Linked DNA regions of Methylovirgula sp. 4M-Z18. Each later gene encodes a partner of the first gene's protein in a complex. Links are inferred from orthologs where the notes say so. Each region holds a gene or a part of one and is shown in the gene's direction. Other genes may lie near its edges. The genes, in order: ccmE and ccmB.

Evidence for each region.
Region 2: the proteins of ccmE (region 1) and ccmB are in contact, whole or in part, in a solved structure (PDB 8CE8), measured with the Escherichia coli proteins. The link is inferred for Methylovirgula sp. 4M-Z18 from one-to-one orthologs.

Annotation. Positions count from the first base shown.
Region 1 is NZ_CP149574.1:1,307,866-1,314,611, forward strand. What follows is about bases 2,592-5,544. They hold ccmE (cytochrome c maturation protein CcmE), read left to right. Parts: upstream 2,592-3,816; coding sequence 3,817-4,272; downstream 4,273-5,544. Other genes in these bases: ccmI (c-type cytochrome biogenesis protein CcmI), read left to right, coding at 2,645-3,745; V9T28_RS05950 (heme lyase CcmF/NrfE family subunit), read left to right, coding at 4,279-5,544. In the rest of the region: V9T28_RS05925 (response regulator transcription factor), read left to right, coding at 1-538; V9T28_RS05930 (ATP-binding protein), read left to right, coding at 538-1,941; V9T28_RS05935 (hypothetical protein), read left to right, coding at 1,980-2,510; more of V9T28_RS05950, read left to right, coding at 5,545-6,261; V9T28_RS05955 (cytochrome c-type biogenesis protein), read left to right, coding at 6,258-6,746. UniProt on the Escherichia coli protein: Heme chaperone required for the biogenesis of c-type cytochromes. Transiently binds heme delivered by CcmC and transfers the heme to apo-cytochromes in a process facilitated by CcmF and CcmH.
Region 2 is NZ_CP149574.1:4,605,941-4,612,655, reverse strand. Bases 3,121-6,042 are described here. They hold ccmB (heme exporter protein CcmB), read left to right. Parts: upstream 3,121-4,209; coding sequence 4,210-4,875; downstream 4,876-6,042. Other genes in these bases: V9T28_RS21320 (response regulator transcription factor), read right to left, coding at 5,340-6,026; V9T28_RS21325 (cyclic nucleotide-binding domain-containing protein), read right to left, coding at 4,872-5,327; ccmA (heme ABC exporter ATP-binding protein CcmA), read left to right, coding at 3,471-4,100; acnA (aconitate hydratase AcnA), read right to left, coding at 3,121-3,337. In the rest of the region: V9T28_RS21345 (endonuclease domain-containing protein), read left to right, coding at 97-453; more of acnA, read right to left, coding at 611-3,120; V9T28_RS21315 (L,D-transpeptidase family protein), read left to right, coding at 6,150-6,704. UniProt on the Escherichia coli protein: Required for the export of heme to the periplasm for the biogenesis of c-type cytochromes.

The DNA of each region.
Region 1 (6,746 bases):
GAAGGACGGCCTGTCGGTCCTCAAGGAATGGCGCCAAGCCGGCCGCACCACGCCGGTCCTGATTTTGACGGCGCGCGACCGCTGGAGCGACAAGGTCGGAGGGTTCGACGCCGGCGCCGACGATTATGTCGCCAAACCCTTCCATGTCGAAGAGATTCTCGCTCGGCTCAGGGCGCTTTTGCGCCGGGCCGGCGGCCATGCGACCGATATGCTCTCGTGCGGTCCCGTGCAGGTCGACACCCGCGGCAGCCGCGTACTGGTCGACGGTGCGCCGATCAAGCTCACCTCGCACGAATATCGCCTGCTCGCCTATCTCATGCATCATGCTGGGCGTGTCGTGTCGCGCGGCGAACTGGTCGAGCATATTTACGATCAGGATTTTGACCGCGATTCCAACACGATCGAGGTCTTCGTTGGCCGGTTGCGCAAGAAGCTCGGCGTGGACATTATTCAGACTTCGCGCGGTTTGGGCTATATTGTCGAAGCGCCGCAGAAAGCGGCCAATGGAGCAACCGCGAAGCCCGTTCGTTCGCCATGATGTTTCGTGTCAAGGCCCAGTCGATTGCGACGCGCCTGTTCCTTTCGGCGGCGTTTTGGAGCACGGTCATCCTTGTCATTGCCGGCTTCCTTCTCTCCGCGGTCTATACACGCAGTGCCGAGCAGTCGTTCGACGAGATTTTGAAAACCTATCTCACGGCGCTCGTCGCGGATATCGACAGTTCGCCCGACAAATTGCACGTGGTCATCGATCCGCTGAGCGAGCCGAAATTCAAGTTCATTCTCGCCGGCTGGTATTGGCAAATTACGCCGCTCGGGAGCGACAAGCCCGAAATCAAGACCTCGCAATCGCTGTTCGCGGCGACCTTGCCGCGCCTGTCCGATCAGAACGTGCCGCTGATCGATGGGGCGCGCGAGGGCTACGTCACTGGGCCGGGCAGCAAGCAATTGCGACAGGTCGAGCGCGAGATCGTCTTTCCTGAAGCCGATCCCGAGGGCAAGGACCTCGCTTATCTGGTGCAGGTGGCGGCGACGACCGAGGAGATCGACCGCAAGATCTTCACGTTCCAGGTCGATCTCGCCATCACCTTCGTCAGCCTGGCGCTGGCCCTTCTGGCCTCGACTTTCCTGCAAGTCCGCTTCGGTCTGCGGCCCTTGCGGCAGTTGCGCCGCAGTCTCGGCGCCATCCGGCAAGGCAACACCGAACGCATCGAGGGACAATATCCGCAGGACATTGCCCCGCTGGCGGACGAAATCAATCTCTTGATCGATTCCAATCGGGAAATCGTCGGCCGGGCCCGCACCCACGTGGGCAATCTGGCCCACGCGCTCAAGACGCCGTTGAGCGTCATCGTCAACGAAGCGGATGCCGAGGCGGGCGGCCTGGCGGGCAAGGTGCGCGAACAGGCCGGCATCATGCGCGATCAAGTCGATTATTATCTCGAGCGGGCGCGGGCGGCGGCGCGAACCAATGTGATCGGCGCGATGACCGAGGTGACGCCGACCATCGAGGGCCTGGTCCGCGCTTTCGCGAAGATCAACCAGGACCGCGACATCCGGTTCGAAGTGGCGGTGGCCGGCGGCTTGCGCTTCCGGGGCGAGCGGCAAGATCTCGAGGAGATGATCGGCAATTTGGCCGACAATGCCGCCAAATGGGCACGGCACCGGGTGCGGATCGAGGCGGTGCCCGCGCACATGGGCGACACAGCCAGCCGGCCGTTTTTCGACGTCACCATCGACGATGACGGCGCGGGCCTGCCGAAGGAATCGCGCACCGCCGCTTTGCACCGCGGCCGTCGCCTGGATGAGACCAAGCCCGGCTCCGGCCTCGGCCTTTCCATCGTGATGGACCTCGTCAGCGTCTACGGCGGCACGTTAAAGCTTGAAGATTCTCCGCTCGGCGGGTTAAGAGCGCAATTGCATCTGCCGGCGATCGAGGCCTGACTAAGGTTAAATAGTCACCACGACCTAGAGGGAAGATCATGAAAGCTGCTTCTTTGGTGGGCCTCGCCTGCCTTATGTTACCGCTCGCTGCGTGCGGCCGGCTCGGCCCGGAACCGAGGCGCGTCAATCCGCCGCCGCCCCAGGCCGCCGCCCCCGGCGAGACGGCGCCCGTCCTTCCCGTCACGTCGCAACCGCTCGCCCCCATCGGATCGCAGCCCGTCGCTCCCGCCCCGCAACCTGGTACTCCCCCGGCATCGCAACCGATGGCGCCGGAAGCCGCTCTCCCCGCCGGGTCGCCGCCGGGACCGGGCGCGCTTGGCGGCGCGTTGGGCGCGCGCCTGACCGAAGCCGACCGGCAGGCCGCAGTCAACGCGCAATATGAAGCGGTCAGCAGCGGGCAAAAGAAGAGTTGGAAAGGGGCCAATGGTACGTTCGGCTTTACCGATCCAGGGCAGGCTTCGGGCTCTTGCCGCACCTATACCGATACGGTCTATATCGACGGCCGGCCGCAAAGCGGCAGAGGCCAGGCTTGCCAGGGTGCTGATGGCACGTGGCAAATCACCAATTGAGGCTTGTCAAAAGCCCGTGCGCCTAGGGACTGAGCCATTACGCCGGCAAAAGGTGGCGCTGGCCGGATGATGCCGCCAAGCAGCGACATGATGCGCTATTTCCCTTGGAGGTCATAAACCGTTACAGGAAGCCCATGATTTGGGTTGTGTTTGCAAGTTTGCTGGCGGCCGCCGTTCTCACGGTGTTGTGGCCTTTGAGCCGTGCGCGGCGCGGGCAGGGCCATGCGGAGCCCAATGTTGCATTTTACCGCCAGCAAGTGGCCGAGATCGACCGCGACGTGGCACTGGGCCGCTTGCAGGAGGCAGATGCGGACCTTGCCAAGGCGGAGGCCGGCCGCCGGCTACTCGCCGCCCAGCGCGCGGCGCGCCCTGAGGAGGCCGCCGCTTCGTCGACGCGCCGGCGCCGCATCGGTGCCCTGGCGGCGTTGACCGTTGTACCGGTCGTTTCTCTGTCGCTCTATGCGATGGTCGGGCATCCCGACATGCCGGATCAGCCGGCGGCCACCCGCCAGCGCGCCGCGCTCGACACGATGGATGTCAGCGCGATGGTCGCGCAGGTCGAAGCGCAGCTCGCCGTGCATCCCGACGACGGCAAAGGCTATGATGTGCTTGCGCCGATTTACATGCGGATGGACCGCTTCCAGGATGCGCTCAGTGCTTATGGCAACGCGATGCGGTTGCTTGGCGAGACGGCGGTGCGGCTCAGCGGCTATGGCGAGGCTCAGGTCTATGCGGCGCAGGGTGTCGTGACCGAAGAGGCGCGGAAGAGTTTTGACGCGGCGCTGCAAAAGCAGCCCTATGAACCCCGCGCGATGATGTATCTGTCGCTCGCGGCCGAACAGGACGGCAATCTTGCCAAGGCGCTCGATCTCGTCGCCGACCTTCTCGCGCATGCCCCAGGCGACGCCGATTGGCTCGATGAAGCGCGGGCGCGGGCGAAAGACTTGCAGGCGAAGCTTGACGGAGCCGGCAAGGCGCCGGCCGCAGTGGCGATCAGTGCCTTGCCGCCGGATCAGCAGAATGCCGCCATTCACGCCATGGTCGATGGTTTGGCGCAGCGGCTCGCGGCGAACGCGCATGACGCTCCGGGCTGGCTGCGCCTTATTCGCGCCTATAGCGTGTTGCAGGAAACCGACAAGGCTCAGCAGGCGCTCAAATCGGCGCGCGCGGCCTTTGCGCAAGATCAAGATGTGTTGCAGCAGCTCGATGCGTTGGCACGCGAACTCGGGCTGTAGTTTTTGTTTTGTCGCATTTTCTTAATCGAAAAGTCGAACAACTTTTCTGGAAAATGCTCGAGGGATGAGGGATGACGCGGAAGGGACGGCGGCTTTTTGTGATTGCTCTGGCGGGGGGCATGCTGGCGCTTGCCGCCGGCCTGGTGCTGTTCGCGCTGCGCGACACGATCGTTTTCTTCTACGGCCCGAGCGAGGTGATCGCCAAGAATCTGCCGGCCGGCACGCGCTTGCGTATCGGAGGCCTCGTGAAGGAAGGCTCGGTGCAAAAACCTGAAGCGATGGTCACCGATTTCGTCATCACCGATCGCAACCATGACGTGCATGTGGTCTATCATGGCCTGTTGCCCGATCTGTTCCGTGAGGGCCAAGGGGTCGTGGCGGAAGGTGTGCTCGATGGGTCGGCATCGATCGCGGCGGACAGCGTGCTTGCCAAGCATGACGAACGCTACATGCCGCGTGAAGTGGTCGATGCGTTGAAGAAACAAGGCCGCTGGCAGGAAGGATCTTCCGATGCGCCGTCACAGTGAGCGCCCATGATCGTCGAGACCGGACATTACGCCCTCGTTCTGGCACTCGCGCTGGCGTGTGTGCAAGTCGCGCTGCCGCTGTGGGGCGGCCTGACCCGCGACCGCGCGCTGATGGCTACCTCAGCGCCGCTCGCCGGCATGCAATTCGTGCTTGTGGCGCTTGCCTTCGCCGCATTGACCTATGCGCATGTCGTTTCCGATTTCTCGCTGGTCAATGTGGTCGAGAATTCGCATTCGCAAAAGCCGTTGATCTATAAGATCTCCGGCGTGTGGGGCAATCACGAAGGCTCCATGCTGCTCTGGGTGCTCATTCTGGCGCTCTTTGGCGCTCTTGTTGCAGCCTTCGCGCATACCATGCCAGCCGCCTTGAAAGCGCTCGTCCTCTCCATGCAAGGATTGATTGCGCTCGCGTTCCTGTCGTTCATCGTTCTCACCTCGGATCCGTTCGCGCGCCTGTTTCCGGCGCCCGCCGAAGGACAGGATTTGAATCCGATCCTGCAGGATCCGGGCCTCGCCATTCATCCGCCGCTGCTCTACGTCGGCTATGTCGGTTTCTCGATGACATTCTCCTTTGCGGCGGGGGCGCTCATCGACGGTAGGATCGACGCGGCTTGGGCGCGTTGGGTCCGGCCCTGGGCCTTGGTCGCATGGGTTTTCCTGACCCTCGGCATCGCCATGGGTTCCTACTGGGCCTACTACACGTTGGGGTGGGGTGGCTTCTGGTTCTGGGATCCGGTCGAAAACGCGTCGCTCATGCCGTGGCTTGCCGGCACCGCCTTGCTGCATTCCATCATCGTGATGGAAAAACGCGATGCGCTGAAAGTGTGGACGATTTTCTTAAGCATCCTGACCTTTTCCCTGTCGCTGCTCGGCACGTTCCTGGTGCGCTCCGGCGTTCTGACTTCCGTGCACGCCTTCGCGAACGATCCGCGGCGCGGCGTCTTCATTCTCGCGATCCTTGTGTTCTTCATCGGCGGGTCGCTCACGCTGTTCGCCTGGCGGGCGCCGGTGCTGAAACAGGGCGGTTTGTTCGCGCCGATCTCGCGGGAAGGGGGGCTGGTTCTGAACAATCTGTTCCTGACGATTGCCTGCGGTATCGTCTTCACGGGAACGCTCTACCCGCTCGCCTTCGAAGCGTTGACCGGCGGAAAAATTTCGGTCGGTGCGCCGTATTTCAATTTGACCTTCGTGCCGCTGACGCTGGCGCTGATGGTCATCGTTCCCTTCGGCCAACGTTTGGCTTGGAAGCGCGGCGATCTTCTCGGCGTCGTGCAACGGCTGCTGGCGTCGCTCGTCGTTGGACTCGCCGTGCTGGTTGCGCTCGAGGCGATGTTCTATGGCGGCCCGGTGCTGGCGCCGATTGCGGCGAGCCTTGCCGCCTATATCATTTTGGGATCTTTGGGCGACTTGTCGGATCGCATCTTTGTCCGCGCGTCGTCTTGGCAGGCAGGCCTTAGCCGTGCGGCTGGCCTGCCGCTTTCGGTATGGGGGACGGCGCTGGCACATGCGGGGGTCGGCGTAGCGCTCCTCGGCCTCGCGGCAACCGGTTGGGGCGTCGAACGGATCGTGACGCTGCGCCTGAACGAACCGGTCGAACTCGGGCCCTACCAGGTCACGATCGATCGATTGTTCGAACGGCCGGGGCCTAATTACCGCGAAGCGGTGGCGCATGCGATGATCCGCTCCGGCGGCGCCGTCTTTGCCGAGGCTGAGCCGTCCAAACGCAGCTTCGCCACGCGGCAGATGCAGACGACCGAAGCGGGCATCGTGACCCGCAATCTGGGCCAGATCTATCTCAGCCTCGGCGATCAGCACGCCGATGGGTCGGTTGACATGCGCCTCTACTGGAAGCCTTTGGTGACGCTGATCTGGTTCGGGGCCATTATCATGGCGCTCGGCGGCACGCTTTCGCTCGCCGATCGGCGGATTCGGCTTGGCATCGCGCGGCGTGCGAAATCGGTGCCCGCCGCGGCGCAGGCGGCGGAATGATGGGAATGCGCCGTTTCGTGATTGCCGCTCTGCTTGCCGTCGCGCTCCTCCCCCTTGTCATCGGCACGTCGGCGCTCGCCGTAAAGCCAGACGAAATGCTGCAAGATCCGGCGCTTGAAGCGCGTGCGCGGGCCATTTCCGCCGGACTGCGCTGCCCCGTGTGCCAGAACCAATCGATCGACGATTCGGACGCCCAGCTTGCGCGCGATTTGCGCCTTGTCGTGCGCGAGCATCTCAAGGCGGGTGAGAGCGATGCCGCGATCCGCGATTTTCTCGTCGCGCGCTACGGTCTCTTCATCCTGCTGCGACCGCCGCTCGATCGCGGCACGTTTTTGTTATGGTTCGCGCCGGTGCTGGCGCTCGGCGCCGGCGCTTTCGCGCTGCTGCAATTCGCGCGGCGCAAGCGGCGGCAGCCGAGCGCCGACGCAGCGCCTTTGAGCGCCGACGAGCACGCCGAAATAGCGGCGCTGATGCAGGCCGACGAT
Region 2 (6,715 bases), 3.3 Mb from region 1 along the record:
TGGCACGCGAAGCGTGACGGATGAGGGGTCGCGCCTAGTGATTTTTGCAGCATTTGCTTGCCGCAACAACCATTGAGTGGAAACATATTCCACGCAATGTCTAAATACATCGAAATCGCCCGCAAATTGCGCGCGACTCAAACTTCAGCAGAAGAGTTGCTCTGGTTTTGTCTGCGCGGGCGCCGACTCGGCGGCCTGAAGTTTCGCCGCCAACATCCAATCGCCGGACATATTGCCGACTTTTGCTGCGCGGAATGTAAACTCACCATCGAATTGGACGGGAAGCAGCACGATCACCAACTCGAATATGACATGGCGAGAAGAGCGGCGATCGAGTCGTACGGATATTTCGAGCTTAGATTCACCAACGACGAGGTCAAAGAACGGCTCGACTGGGTAGTGGATCAAATCCTGCGCGCCGTCGCGACGGCTAAAAACAAAGATGGGAACTGATCAGGCTGAGTCCCCTCATCCGTCACGCATATGAACTTGGGCTTGCCCAAGTTCATCATTCTTGATGATCAAATCGGGTATACCCGATTTGATTGCGTGCCACCTTCTCCCGACGGGAGAAGGGGCGCGCAGAAACGTTGTTGCGTATACTCTTAACTTACGCCGCCAATTGGCGCAGCACGTACTGCAAAATGCCGCCGTTTTTGAAATACTCGATTTCGTCGAGGGTCAGGATGCGGCAGTTCAGCGGCACGTTCCTCACCTTGCCGTCGGCAAAGAGAATTTCCGCTTCCATCTTCTGGCGCGGCTTCAGGGTTTCGCCGAGGCCGTGGATCGTCACTTGCTCGTCGCCGATGAGGCCAAGCGTCTGCCAACTCGTGCCTTCGTCGAAGGTGAGCGGCAGCACGCCCATACCGACGAGATTGGAGCGGTGAATGCGCTCGAAGCTTTGCGCGACGACCGCGCGCACGCCGAGCAGCTTGGTGCCCTTCGCCGCCCAGTCGCGCGACGAGCCGTTGCCGTATTCGGTGCCGGCGAAGACGACGAGCGGTACGTTCGCCGCCTGGTACTTCATAGCCGCATCGTAGATCGACATGGCTTCGCCGCCCGGATAGTAGCGGGTCATGCCGCCTTCAGCGACATTGCCTTGCCCATCCCTGTTCATGAAGTTCTTGATGCGGATATTGGCGAAAGTGCCGCGCATCATCACTTCATGATTGCCGCGCCGCGTGCCGTATTGGTTGAAATCCTCGACGCGCACCTGATGGTCGGAGAGATATTTGCCGGCCGGCGAAGCTGCCTTGATCGAGCCCGCGGGCGAGATGTGGTCGGTGGTGATCTTGTCGCCGAAGAGCGCCAGAATGCGGGCGTTGACGATATCCTCCACGGGCGCAGGGGTTTTCGTCATGCCTTGGAAATAGGGCGGGTTCTGCACATAGGTCGAGCCCATGTCCCACTTGTAGGTCTGGCCCGTAGGCGCCTTGACCTTGCGCCAATTGGTGTCACCCTTGAACACGTCGGCGTAGCGCGACTTGAAGATCGACTTGGTTACGTTCTTGGTGATGAAGCTCTGCACTTCCTTCGCGCTGGGCCAGATGTCCTTCAGATAGACGGGATTACCGTCCCTGCCGGTCCCCAGCGGCTCCTTGGTGAGGTCTTTTTGCACCGAACCGGCGAGCGCATAGGCGACGACGAGCGGCGGCGAGGCGAGATAGTTCGCCTGCACGTCCGGCGAGACGCGACCTTCGAAATTGCGGTTGCCCGACAGGACGGCGGCGGCGACGACGCCATTGTCGTTGATCGCCTTGGAAATTTCCGGCGGCAGCGGGCCGGAATTGCCGATGCAGGTGGTGCAGCCGAAGCCGACGAGATTGAAGCCGAGCTTGTCGAGCGGTTTTTGCAGGCCGGCGCGGTCGAGATATTCGGCGACGACCTGGCTGCCGGGCGCGAGCGAGGTCTTCACCCACGGCTTGACGGTGAGGCCCTTCGCCACCGCGTTGCGGGCGAGCAGGCCCGCCGCCATCAGCACGCTCGGGTTCGAGGTGTTGGTGCAGGAGGTGATCGCGGCGATCACCACGTCGCCATGGCCGACGTCGAAGTTCTTGTCCTCGACCTTATAGCGGCTGGCGATGTCGGCGATCTTCTTGTACTCGGTTTCCATCGCGGCGTTGAAGCCGTCCGCGACCGATTCCAGCGCGACGCGGCCCTCGGGACGCTTCGGTCCGGCCATCGAGGAGACGACGGAGCCAAGGTCCAGTTCCAATGTGTCGGTGAACACCGGATCGGGCGTCGTGCGGGTGCGGAACAGGCCCTGCGCCTTGGCGTATTTCTCGACCAGCGCGACGCGCGGATTGCTGCGGCTGGTGGTCTTCAGATAATTCAGGGTTTCGACGTCGATCGGGAAGAAGCCGCAGGTCGCGCCATATTCGGGGCCCATATTGGCGATCGTGGCGCGGTCGGCGAGCGGCAGGTCGTTGAGGCCGGGGCCGTAGAATTCGACGAATTTATTGACCACGCCCTTCTTGCGCAGCATCTGCGTCACGGTGAGCACCAGATCGGTCGCGGTGATGCCTTCCTTCAGCTTGCCGGTCAGCTTGAAGCCGATCACCTCGGGCAGGAGCATCGATTGCGGTTGGCCGAGCATGGCGGCTTCCGCCTCGATGCCGCCAACACCCCAACCCAGCACCGAGAGGCCATTGACCATGGTCGTGTGCGAATCGGTGCCGACCAGCGTGTCGGGATAGGCGACTTCCACCGTCTTCGCCAGGCCGCGTGCGGGCTTGTATTTTTCCTTCTTCGTCCAGACCGTCTGGGCGAGATATTCCAGATTGACCTGGTGGCAGATGCCGGTGCCGGGCGGCACGACCGAGAAATTGTCGAACGAGCCCTGGCCCCATTTGAGGAAGCGGTAGCGTTCGCCGTTGCGCTGATATTCGAGGTCGACGTTCTTCTTGAAGGCTTTTGTCGAGCCAAATTCGTCGACGATCACCGAATGGTCGATGACGAGATCGACCGGCACCAGCGGATTGATCTTGTCCGGGTTGCCGCCGAGATTGGTCATGGCGTCGCGCATCGCGGCGAGATCGACCACCGCCGGCACGCCGGTGAAATCCTGCATCAGCACGCGGGCAGGGCGAAAGGCGATTTCATATTCGCTCTTGCCCTTGTTCTTCAGCCAGGTCGCCACCGCCTGGATGTCTTCTTTCGTGACCGAGCGGCCATCCTCGAAACGCAGCAGATTCTCGAGCAGCACCTTCATCGAATAAGGCAGGTTGGAGATGCCTTTCAGGCCGTTCTTCTCCGCCGCCTTCAGCGAATAATAATGATAGGTCTTGGCACCGACCTTAAGAGATTTGCGGCTTTTGAAACTGTCGAGAGACGCCATGGATTTTCCCCGGAATGAGCGGAAGGAAGGGACTGTCGTAGAATTGTCCACATATCACAAGATGCGCTCTTAGATATGCGAGCCATTTGTGCTTATAGATTAGATAAATTCCAGAACAAGAGCTAGGGCCCGATTGTCTGATCCATACCACGAAATGGCCTTGAACGTGACGGGCCTTGCCATTGAACGCGGCGGCCGGCGCGTCGTCAGCGATGTCGCCTTTTCGCTGGCGGCCGGTGATGCCCTGCTGATCACCGGTGCGAATGGCGCGGGCAAATCGACGCTGTTGCGGGCGATGGCCGGACTGCTGCCCATGGCCGCCGGGCGGATCGACTGGATCTTCCCGGTTGAGGGCCCGCTGCAGGAGGCCGCGCATTATGTCGGGCACAAGGACGCGCTGAAATCGGTGCTGACCCTCGCCGAGACGCTTCGATTCTGGGCGCGCGCGCTGGCGCATCCGTGGCGGACCCCGTTGCCCGTGCCGGAGGCGCTGGCGGAGGTCGGGCTCGGCGCGGCGGCGGAGACGGAGGTCACCTATCTCTCGGCCGGCCAGCGCCGGCGCGCGGCGCTGGCACGCCTGCTGGTGGCGCAGCGGCCGGTGTGGCTCCTGGACGAGCCGTCGTCGGCGCTGGATGCGGCCTCGCAGGGGCGGCTCGATCGGATGATGGCCACGCACCGGCAGAAAGGCGGGATCGTCATCGCGGCGACCCATCTGCCGCTGGGGCTCGAAGGCGCAAAAATGCTGCGACTGGGGGACGCGTGAGGGGGGCGAGAACAAATTTTGGGGCCGTGCGCCCTTCTCCCCGCGTGCGGGGAGAAGGTGGTCCGAAGGACCGGATCAGGCGCGCCCCAGCACTCTGGTTTTCTCTCCGATGATCGCCTCGCTCTTCTTGCGCGAACTCAAGCTCGCTAGGCGGGTCGGCGGCGGTGGGGTGATGGGGGTGATCTTCTTCCTCTGCCTCGTCACCATCGTGCCGTTCGGGGTCGGTCCGGATCAAAAACTCCTGGGCCGCATCGGTCCGGCGATTTTGTGGATCGCAGCCTTGCTCGCCTCGCTGCTCGGCCTCGACCGGCTGTTTCAGGCGGACGAGGAGGACGGGTCGCTCGATTTGCTCTTGATGAGCGGCGTGCCACTCGAATTGATCGTCGCGGTCAAATGCGCGGCGCATTGGGTCGTCACCGGCCTGCCGCTGGTCGTCGCCGCACCTCTGTTCGGCCTGTTGCTCGCCATCGACCCGCCGACGCTTGCAGGCACGACGGCGTCACTGCTGGTGGGAACGCCGGCACTCACCTTTCTCGGCGCGCTGGGGGCGGCGCTGACCGTGCATTTGCGGCGCGGCGGCCTGCTGCTCGCGATCCTGATCCTGCCGTTTTCGATCCCGACGCTGATTTTCGGCGTCTCGGCGGCAGCCGCAGCGGGAGCGCTCAGCCCCATGCCCTTCGCGACCCCGTTCGCCATTCTCTGCGCGCTGACCCTGATCGGCGCGGCGGTCGGCTGTTTTGCCGCGGCCATCGCCCTACGGGCGCTGCAGCGTTAATCCTCGAGCGCCCGCTGCCGCATCTCGTCGAGCTCGCGGGCGAAACCCTCCACCCGCTCCTGCATCATGTGCTGCAGGCGGCTCGCGGCTTCCGGATATTCCTTCAGCACGCGGTGAAACAGGGGCCTCGGCACGCGCAAAACAGTGGTCGGTTCCCGCGCCAGGGCGGTGACGGGACGCTCGATCGGCGTGAGCAGCGCGAGTTCGCCGACGAGTTCGCCGGCTTGCGCGATATGCGGCGCGGGGCCGCCGGTGTCATCGACTTCGAGCGCCAAGGCGCCCGAGATCACGACATAGCCGCCGTCCGCGCGATCGCCCCTGCGGAACAACACGTCGCCGGCGCGTAAAATCCGGGCTTCCGCCGCGAAGGCGATGAGCCGCAGCGCCTCCGTCCCCAAAGCTTCGAAGAGGGGAATCCGCGCCAGTTTGTCGATATCGTCCTGTAAAGCCATGCTGCGATCCGGTTACGGCACCAGCTTATAGCCACCCGCATCGGTTAGCAAAATCTGCGGTGTTGCCGGGTCGGATTCGATCTTCTGCCGCAGGCGGTAAATATGGGTCTCGAGCGTGTGGGTCGTGACGTTCGAATTATAGCCCCAGACCTCGCGCAGCAGGATGTCGCGCGGCACGACCTGCAGGCCGGCGCGGTACAAGAACCGCAGAATCGCGGTCTCCTTCTCGGTCAGGCGCAATTTGCTGCCCTTCTCGCTGACGAGATGTTTGGAGCTCGGACGGAACGTATAGGGCCCGATCTTGAACATCGCATCATCGCTCGCTTCGTGCTGGCGCAAATGGGCACGGATGCGCGCGAGCAGCACCGCGAAGCGGAACGGTTTCACCACATAATCGTTGGCGCCTGATTCGAGGCCGAGCACCACGTCCGAATCGGCAGTCTGTCCGGTCAGCATGATCACCGGATTTTTGAAACCGTTCTTGCGCAGGAGCTTGACCGCCTCGCGTCCGTCCATGTCGGGCAGACCAACATCCATGATCACGAGATCGGGCGGGTCGGTGCGCACGGCGCTCAGCCCCTTCGCGGCTGTGTCGGCCTCGGAAGCGGAAAATTCTTCATGCAGCGTCAATTGCTCGGCCAAGGCGGCGCGGAGATCATTGTCGTCATCAACAATCAAGATCTTGCGACTTTGGATCATTTTTTCCTCTTGGCTAAGCGGCACAGGCTTGAGACGACAGGCATTTTTGCCCAAATTACCGCAACATAACACAGCTTCGGCGCCTTTGGTCGCCTCCTTTTATGTGTTGTCAAGGGCTTATACATGACAATTTCGTACAGCTTGCCGCGCAAATCCGCCTTGCTTTGCCGCTTGCGGGTGACGTCGCTGCCGGGCCAGCGGGCGCAAGGACGCCTCACCGCCGGGGCTACGGTGATTCGCTGCGCGCTGGGGCCTGCTGGCATCGTCGCCACGAAACGCGAAGGCGACGGCGCCACGCCGATGGGGCGTTTTGCCATCCTTTACGGCCATTTCCGGCCCGACCAGAAGCTGCGCCCCGGCGGCCTCAACATGGTCCCGCAGCGGCGCGTGGACGGGTGGAGCGACGATATCCGCTCCGGTCAATACAACCGCCCCGTGCGCTTGCCGCACCGCTTGAGCCACGAGGCGATGTGGCGCAATGATCGCCTCTACGACACGGTCTTCGTGCTCGACTATAATATCCGACCGCGCGTCATCGGCCGCGGCAGCGCGATTTTCTTTCACCTTGCGCGGCCGGATTATGCGCCGACCGCGGGCTGCATCGCCATTTCAGCCCAGGACATGCGCCGGCTGCTGCCGCGCCTGTCGCGCCGCGCCGCGCTTTGCGTGGAAAAATGATGCAACGCACG